4 regions of the Peribacillus sp. FSL K6-1552 genome follow, and region 3 is predicted to be linked to each of the others. Evidence: riboswitches for the same ligand, from Rfam matches in the RefSeq annotation. Region 3 holds a riboswitch; each other region holds the start of a gene.
What was found. Region 3 has a riboswitch for S-adenosylmethionine ahead of NST21_RS16795 (bifunctional homocysteine S-methyltransferase/methylenetetrahydrofolate reductase). Riboswitches for the same ligand answer to the same signal wherever they lie in the genome.

Region 1 (2,203 bases), 2.3 Mb from region 3:
CCGCTCCTGCTGTAATCGTACTTGCCGAATGTATCGATATCAGTTTGATGGAAAGTGGAAGCGTGCTGAATAGGGACGCTCACACCGCCTGTTGTCGGATCGAATTTATGCTGGTTATGAAGTAATTTGGTTTCAAAACTGAAATCATGATTTGTCATCGTAGTGCCTCCCTTTTTACATGTGCAAATGCTTGTTGCAGGTCTTGAATTAAATCGTCGCTGTCTTCGATGCCAACCGAGAAGCGTAGAAGTCGATTACAAACCCCATTAGCAGTTCTAACTTCAAGAGGGATATCGGCATGTGTTTGTGTAGCCGGATAGGTGATGAAGCTTTCAACGCCTCCAAGACTTTCTGCAAATGAAATTAATGAAAGTGATTGTAAAAATGGATTGACCGCTGCTTCGTCAATTATCCGGAAAGAAATCATACCACCTCTGCCGGGATACAGGACGTCCGTTACACATTCATGTTCTGATAAATAATCTACAAGGATTTTGGCGTTCTTTTCATGACGTTCCATCCGCAGTGCCAGGGTTTTCATTCCGCGCATTAACAGCCATGAATCAAATGGGCTCAACACCGCTCCTGTTCCATTATGATGGAAGGCAATCGAATCACATAATTCTGCACCTTTAGCCACGATTAGTCCAGCCAGAACATCATTATGACCACCGAGATACTTCGTTGCGCTATGGATTACAATATCGGCTCCAAGCAGGATAGGCTGCTGCAGAAGCGGCGTATAAAAAGTGTTGTCAACAATCAAAAGTAAATTAAATTGTTTGGCAAGTGCGGCAACAGCGCTAATATCTGTTTGCTGCATAAGAGGGTTAGTGGGAGTTTCGATAAAGATGGCTTTTGTTTGAGGAGTAATAGCTTTTTCGATATCCTCTAAACAACAAGTGTTTACATAGTCACACTGTAAGCCCCATTTTTTAAAACCTTGTTCTAGCAAACGATATGTACCACCATATAGATCTTCGCTGACTATCCATGCATCACCTGATTTAAATAAGGCTAGTATGGTAGAGATGGCCGCCATTCCTGAACTGCAGGCATACCCTTGGTCACCTCTTTCAAGGTTGGCGATGGATTGTTCCAAAAGTTGACGTGTTGGATTACCTGTCCTTGTATAATCGAATCCAGTTGATTGGCCAATTCCTTCGTGGCGGAAAGCTGTCGAAAAGTAAACCGGCGGATTGACTGTTCCTGTCGCGGTTTCACTGCGATTACCTAGTTGAGCAAGATATGTTTCTGTTTTATACATAGTTTTCACTGCTCCTTTGTGTTTTATAAAATAAAAAAAGTCTTCTTTAAGAAGAAGACTTGGTTAAGTATGGACGAGTCATTCTTCTTATCTTCCAAGTTCACAAACTTGTGGAATTAGCACCTTTTCATTGGTTTGAAACAAATGAAGGTTGCTGAGGTGTCATCGGGCCATTCCCTATACCTCTCTCGATAAGAGTTTAGATTATTCAATTTCTTTTGAATTTACTATATATATAAAGTGCTGTCAAGAACATTCTGGGAAAATATTGCTCGATAATTCTTTATTGGTTAATTAGGACTAGCGTTTTCAAAACATGATTGGTCCAATGAAAAACCCCTAAATATTGTGGAAAACGCGATGGTATAAGGTGTTGAGATTCTTTAAAAGACTTTGTTTAATTAAATGGATTTTCTGAAATATAGGGAAGGTTTTGTTCTGTTTCTTTGCTTTAAAATAATAAAGTTTGTACAATGTATAGAGAGAAGAATTAATAATATGTCATTATTCATTTCATATACATAAGGTTTTCGGTGGATAGTGCAAACATAGGAGGAGAACACATGGAATACAGAATCGAACGAGATACGATGGGTGAAGTGAAAGTTCCTGCTGATAAGTATTGGGGAGCACAAACCGAGAGAAGCCGTAACAACTTCAAAATTGGTAATGAAAAAATGCCGATTGAATTAGTCCGTGCGTTTGCATACGTAAAGCAAGCGGCAGCTAAAGTGAACTATGACCTTGGTGATCTTTCAGAAGTGAAAAAGAATGCCATCGTTAAAATTTGTGGCGAAATTCTAGAAGGTACACTTGATGAACATTTCCCCCTTGTGGTCTGGCAAACAGGCAGTGGCACGCAAAGTAATATGAATGTGAATGAAGTGGTCGCTAACAAAGGGAATGAATGGTTAAAAGAAAACGGTGAGTCCGAAA
Region 2 (2,203 bases), 1.6 Mb from region 3:
TTTTTATATTACAATTAGTATAACACATTCACTTAAATAGTCTATACTATTTATTTTTTTTTGTGATATTTTTTATATGGTTTCCTTAATCATTTTTTAAAATGCGTTATGAACCGAGTACGGGTTCCTGCATATACTTGAATGGAGGAATCTGAACTGGGTGGTGTAATTAGGAAGAAAGCCCATTATCAAGATTAGAATCTTGATCGAATGGGTCTCGTTTCAGGAATATAAAAAAGGTTTGATTCTTTTATTTAATAGGAAGAAATTAAGAATAGAACAACTTGCTATTACATCAAAAGGCAAAATCCTAAAAAGTTATTATGCGGTTCGAAGTCCGCTTTTTCAAGTTCTTATATCTATGGTAATTTTCTACATTTTCGTTTGTTTTCTACATCGAAAATCCAATAATGACAGAGCATTAGCACATTTTTTTTCGTGAAAGCTGTGATGGGGAAAAATGTTCTTTTTCGAAAAGCATTGACAGAATCCGACCAAATACGATAATATCTTAAATTGTACGGATTCTCTTATCCCGAGTTGGTGGAGGGACAGGCCCTTTGAAACCCAGCAACCTGCCATATTGAACTTGACTCCAAGATCAATCGCCGAAAATAAAGCGATAGTTCTTCAAGGAATAGTGGTGATGGTGCTAACCTGAGCAAGGTAAAAAACCCTTGAACGATAAGAGTGAAAGGATAGATGACAGAATTTTAAACCTTTCCTCATTTGCCAGGGAAGGTTTTTGTGTTTTTTAGTAATTCTGTGTCTATAGTTGAAGCTAATAAGGGAAAACGAGTTCCGTAAAAAATCAGGCTTTTGCCTACAACATACTAACTTCCAAGGAGGAAATATGATGTCAAAGAAACGTCTATTTACTTCTGAATCTGTTACAGAGGGCCATCCGGACAAGATTTGTGATCAGATTTCAGATTCCATTTTAGATGCTATCCTTGCTAAGGATGCAAATGCACGTGTTGCGTGTGAAACAAGTGTAACAACAGGTCTTGTACTTGTTGCTGGTGAAATTACAACGTCCGCTTATGTGGATATTCCACGTATCGTTCGTGATACGATTGCAGGAATTGGTTACACACGTGCGAAATACGGTTTCGATGCTGAAACTTGTGCCGTATTGAGTTCTATTGATGAGCAATCTGCTGATATCGCAGCTGGCGTAGACAAAGCGTTGGAAGCTCGTGAAGGAACTATGTCAGATGAAGAAATCGATGCAATCGGTGCAGGGGACCAAGGGCTTATGTTCGGTTTTGCTTGCAATGAAACAGAAGAGCTTATGCCACTTCCGATTTCATTAGCTCATAAACTTTCATTCCGCTTGTCTCAAGTTCGTAAAGAAGAAACGCTTGCTTACTTACGTCCTGATGGTAAAACACAGGTAACGGTGGAGTATGATGAAAATAATCAACCTGTAAGAGTTGACACAATTGTTATTTCAACACAACATGATCCAGAAGTAACTCTTGAGCAAATTCAAGCTGACTTAAAAGAACATGTGATTAAAGCAGTTGTACCAGCTGAATTAATCGATGCTGGGACTAAGTACTTCATTAACCCAACTGGCCGTTTTGTAATTGGCGGACCTCAAGGGGATGCTGGTCTTACTGGACGTAAAATCATTGTTGATACGTACGGCGGATACGCTCGTCACGGTGGCGGTGCATTCTCCGGTAAAGATGCTACAAAAGTTGACCGTTCTGCGGCATACGCTGCTCGTTACGTTGCGAAAAACATCGTAGCTGCTGGCCTTGCTGACAAAGCGGAAGTACAATTGGCATACGCAATTGGTGTGGCAGAGCCTGTATCAATCTCGATTGATACATTCGGAACAGGAACAGTAAGCGAAGAAGTACTAGTTGATCTAGTACGCGCTAACTTCGACCTGCGTCCAGCTGGTATCATCAAAATGCTTGATCTTCGTCGCCCAATCTACAAACAAACAGCTGCTTACGGACACTTTGGCCGTACAGATGTTGATCTTCCTTGGGAACGCACAGATAAAGCTGAGATTTTAAAAGCACAAGCGTAATCAAATAAAAGTAAAAGGTGCCTCGCAACTAGCGAGGCACCTTTTTCAATTGTGAAATGGATTAAATTTGTCGACAGAGGGAATAATTCAAGAAATCCTATTTAAACCAGCCATTTAGTTTTTTACTCGTGAATTATGTAGTTTTACTCGTGAGTT
Region 3 (2,203 bases):
CAATGAGGAAATTAATCGTGAAATCAACATATAGGCGACCGATTTTGTTTTTCGACTATATATTGTGTTCATATTCTACCATATTTAATTCTGAAATAGCAACCAAATTACCGAAACTATAGTACGATTTTTCTGAAAATCAGTAATTTTCCACCATTACTCCCGGAAGTAGAAGTTTTTATCTTCTCCGAAATAGTAAAGTAATTAAAATAGATGCAGAATAAAATGAATTTTTAGTATAATGTATTCATATAAGGATGATATAAAGTAAATAGGATTGGAAGATGTTAATTGGAAAATGGAAAAATCGTGTCCCTTCAAGCCGGAAAGCCTAAACAGGAAATGTTTTCGAATGTTAAGATTTTATCAGCTATGGATAAAAAAACTTTGGATAATGTGACCGTAACAAAATCAGGAATAGTTGGAGACGGAGTAGGTAATCTAAAGTTCCATGGAGGCCCTGACCGTGCATTGTGCATTTATCCTTTTGAGCATTACTCATTTTGGAATGAAAAATTCTCTAAACAGCTTGATATCCCTGCTTTTGGTGAGAATTTAACAGTAGCTGGGATGATGGAAACTCAAACGTATATCGGTGATATCTATCAAATAGGTGGGACAATTGTTCAGATCACCCAAGGACGAATTCCTTGCTCGACTATTTCTCACTTTAACCAAGAACCTAAGTTTTTGACATCAGTGATGAAAACAAGTTTTACTGGTTATTTTGCAAAGGTCATTCAAGAAGGAGTTATTAAAAAACAAGATGAAATTGTTTTATTAGATCGACTTCAAGAAAACATCTCAGTATATTATGCAACTGAAGTGATCCTGCATAATCGAGACGGACAGGATGGAGCTCATGCTTTACTTTCTGTAGATTCGTTAGCGGAGGACTGGAAACAAAGGATATTAAAGAGAGTTTAAACTTTGAAGGATGTTTGATCTTAGTAGAAAAGAAAAAAATGACTATCAAACTATTGAAATTGACAGATTATTAATGTAAATTAAATATAAACAAATTTTGAAATGTTAAGAAAACTTTATAAATGGATCTTATCGAGAGAGGTGGAGGGACTGGCCCGAGGAAACCTCAGCAACCAGCTTAGGCAAAGGTGCTAAATCCAGCAAGCAGAGCTTGATAGATGAGGAGAATGTTTCAAAAAACCTTCTTCTTTGAGAAGGTTTTTTTTCTTTTCTCTCATACTCATAGAAAACGACAAAAACAGAATTGTTTTTGAGAGAGGGTGTACATATGGATTTTCGTAAAGAATTGAAAGAAAGAATGCTGGTTGGAGAAGGAGCAATGGGAACATTATTATACTCATATGGAATCGATCAATGTTATGAGGAATTAAACTGCACTAATCCTGATCAAATTGAATCCATTCATCGTGCCTATTTAGAAGCAGGTGCTGATATTCTACAATCGAATACTTACGGAGCTAACTTTAATAAATTGAAACGGCATGGTCTTGAAGATGAAGTAAGCCGAATTAACCGTCAGGGGGTTATCCTTGCTAAAAAAGCTGCAAAAGGCAATGCATTTGTATTTGGTACTATAGGGGCGCAGCGAAGTATCCGTAAATCGGATTTAAGCATGGAAGAAATTAAGCGAGGTTTTCGTGAGCAGCTATATAGTCTGCTTATAGAAAATCCTGATGGGATTCTCCTTGAAACATTTTATGATCTGGAAGAACTTGAAACCGTGTTGCAAATTGCTAAAAAAGAAACGGAATTGCCAATTATTGCAAATGTATCGATGCATGAATTAGGTAATCTTCAAAATGGGATCCATTTAAATGAAGCATTTCAAAAACTCGAGCAATTGGGTGCTGATGTTGTTGGTGTGAATTGCCGTCTAGGTCCACATCATATGATTCGCGCCTTGGAAGAAGTGACTTTGCCAAAGCATGCGGCTATCGCTATCTATCCAAATGCCAGCCTACCGGATTACGTGGATGGAAGACTAGTTTATAAAGCAGTGCCTGAATATTTTGGCTCAAGTGCCCTTGAGCTTCGTGAGCAGGGTGCCACGATAATCGGTGGGTGTTGTGGAACAACACCACTTCATATTCAATCTGTGAAAAATGCGATTGGGAGTTTAGTTCCAGTAGAAGAAAAAATGACGAAAGCCCGTGAAATCGAAATAATTGAAGTGAATCATAGAGAACTGGAACTACCCCTGCATGAGCAGGCCAAA
Region 4 (2,203 bases), 1.8 Mb from region 3:
AATATTCGTCGCTTTTTCAATTGCCTGCTCTAAATCTTCTATTAAATCCTCTACGTTTTCTATACCAATCGATATGCGCACTTGATCAGCACTTACACCTGCTTTTGCTAAACCTACATCATTTAATTGTTGATGGGTCGTACTAGCAGGGTGGATAATTAAACTTTTAGCATCCCCTACGTTGGCTACATGCGACCATAATTCTACCGAATTGATAAGTTTTGCTCCAGCTTCGCGTCCACCTTGAATTCCAAAAGTCACAACAGATCCTGCTCCCTTAGGCAAATATTTGTCCGCCAGCGCTTTATCAGGGTGACTTCCATTACTAGGGTGCGAAACCCAGTTCACGGCAGGATGATTTTCCAAATATTGAATAACAGACTTAGTGTTCGAAAGATGCTCTTTCATTCTCACATGCAACGTTTCTAGCCCCAGCGTAAACTGGAACGCGCTTTGAGCACTTAACGTCGGCCCTAAATCACGAAGTAATTGCACACGAGCTTTTGTGATAAAGGCAGCAGGGCCGACTGCTTCAGAGTATACAATCCCATCGTAGCTTGGATCTGGTTCCGTAAAGCCAGGGTAGTTTGGTGAGTTCCAGTCGAATTTGCCCCCATCCACGATGATGCCTCCTAAGGTGGTTCCATTTCCCAAGAGCCATTTTGTAGCAGAGTGGATGACAATGTCCGCTCCAAAATCAATTGGCCGGCAAAGGTACGGGGTAGCAAAGGTATTATCGATAATGAGTGGTATGCCCGCATTGTGAGCAATGTCCGCTACAGCTTCAATATCAAGAATCCTTAGACTTGGATTTCCAATTGTTTCCGCAAATATAGCCTTCGTTCTAGGCGTGATGGCTTTTTTGAAATTTTCAGGGTCATCAGGAGAGACGAACTTCACTTTTATCCCATATTTAGGAAGAGTATTTTCAAAAAGATTATACGTACCGCCATACAATGTAGAAGCGGACACTATTTCATCTCCTGCACCAGCAATATTTAGGATTGACAGTGTAATGGCAGCCATTCCACTTGCTGTTGCCAGTCCGCCGATACCACCTTCCAACAAGGCCATTCTTTCTTCGAAAACACTGACCGTAGGATTATGAAGTCGTGTATAAATATAGCCATTTTCCTTTAAGCCAAATAAATTTGCTGCATGGTCAGTATCTTTGAACAAGTATGCATTGCTCTGATAAATAGGCACTGCACGTGCACCCGTTTCATCTACTTGAAGACCTCCGTGAACACTCAATGTTTCGAAACGCAACTTTTTCTCTGCCATAAGATTTCTCCCCTTTTTCTATGGATTTAGTTGGAATTAAGAATCAGGCCTTCCTCTTTTAACAAGCAAAAAAACCACTTCATAAGAAGAGGCTTATATACTCTCCTCATCTTCCAGAGCCAATACTCTGTTGGAATTAGCACCGTATATAAATTTATACCGGTTGCCGGGCTTCGTCGGGCCAGTCCCTCCGCCACTCTTGATAAGAACTATTAAATTTAGCAGTTACTTTCTTAATTCAAAATATAGCACTTTAGAATTATCCAGTCAATCAATTATTTGAATATTCTTATTTCAATTCCCCATCAACTATATCGTTTATTCACTACTTTTCTACAGCTAAAAAGCCAACCCATATTGGATTGGCTTTTTAGCTTATTTCCTTAAGCATTCCGTACAAATAAGGAACAGACTGAAAGGCATAAATTTTTTTCCGCAGCTGCCCTTCTTTAAATAGTAATAAACAAGGTACACTCTCAATTTCATATGATTCGGCGATTGTTTGGACATAGTTCATATTCATCTTTCCTGCCTTCAAGTCTGGAAAAAGCTCCAATGATATCGTAAGCATCCTAGATGCCACCTGACAGGTCCCACACAAAGGTGTATATAAATATAAGCAAAAGGTTTCCCCTTCTTCAACAGCAAGCCTACAATCTTCTTCTTTCAATTCTTGCATCAATTAGTCGTTCACCCTTTGACTTAAAAATTTCATTTTCACATTCATATTGGCAGATAGGAGCACTGTAGCGATATGATGTTCGGGGGCACTTTCCACTTCTTTGTACATTTTATTGATATACAAGTGGCTTGCTTCCGGCATTTCCCTTCGGAATTGCTTCCGTAGCTTTTCTCCTGAATCATCTGCGTCAAAAAGGAGATAAACATCACGGTCCATCATTTCATCTACTAACTCATC

Region 1: it holds a riboswitch for S-adenosylmethionine, as region 3 does, so the genes downstream of both, NST21_RS05970 (methionine biosynthesis PLP-dependent protein) here and NST21_RS16795 (bifunctional homocysteine S-methyltransferase/methylenetetrahydrofolate reductase) in region 3, are expected to answer to the same signal.
Region 2: it holds a riboswitch for S-adenosylmethionine, as region 3 does, so the genes downstream of both, metK (methionine adenosyltransferase) here and NST21_RS16795 (bifunctional homocysteine S-methyltransferase/methylenetetrahydrofolate reductase) in region 3, are expected to answer to the same signal.
Region 4: it holds a riboswitch for S-adenosylmethionine, as region 3 does, so the genes downstream of both, NST21_RS25840 (O-acetylhomoserine aminocarboxypropyltransferase/cysteine synthase family protein) here and NST21_RS16795 (bifunctional homocysteine S-methyltransferase/methylenetetrahydrofolate reductase) in region 3, are expected to answer to the same signal.

The regions. Positions count from the first base shown of each region.
Region 1 covers NZ_JBBOST010000001.1:1,238,372-1,240,574, forward strand. Annotated here, with positions in the region: gene metC (cystathionine beta-lyase) at 1-158, opposite strand, end outside; gene NST21_RS05970 (methionine biosynthesis PLP-dependent protein) at 155-1,267, opposite strand; SAM riboswitch class I at 1,352-1,465, opposite strand; gene fumC (class II fumarate hydratase) at 1,831-2,203, shown strand, end outside.
Region 2 covers NZ_JBBOST010000001.1:5,133,999-5,136,201, reverse strand. Annotated here, with positions in the region: SAM riboswitch class I at 528-691, shown strand; gene metK (methionine adenosyltransferase) at 854-2,047, shown strand.
Region 3 covers NZ_JBBOST010000001.1:3,516,396-3,518,598, reverse strand. Annotated here, with positions in the region: gene NST21_RS16800 (MOSC domain-containing protein) at 292-927, shown strand; SAM riboswitch class I at 1,054-1,152, shown strand; gene NST21_RS16795 (bifunctional homocysteine S-methyltransferase/methylenetetrahydrofolate reductase) at 1,256-2,203, shown strand, end outside.
Region 4 covers NZ_JBBOST010000001.1:5,365,165-5,367,367, forward strand. Annotated here, with positions in the region: gene NST21_RS25840 (O-acetylhomoserine aminocarboxypropyltransferase/cysteine synthase family protein) at 1-1,284, opposite strand, end outside; SAM riboswitch class I at 1,388-1,493, opposite strand; gene NST21_RS25845 (thioredoxin family protein) at 1,655-1,963, opposite strand; gene NST21_RS25850 (toprim domain-containing protein) at 1,967-2,203, opposite strand, start outside.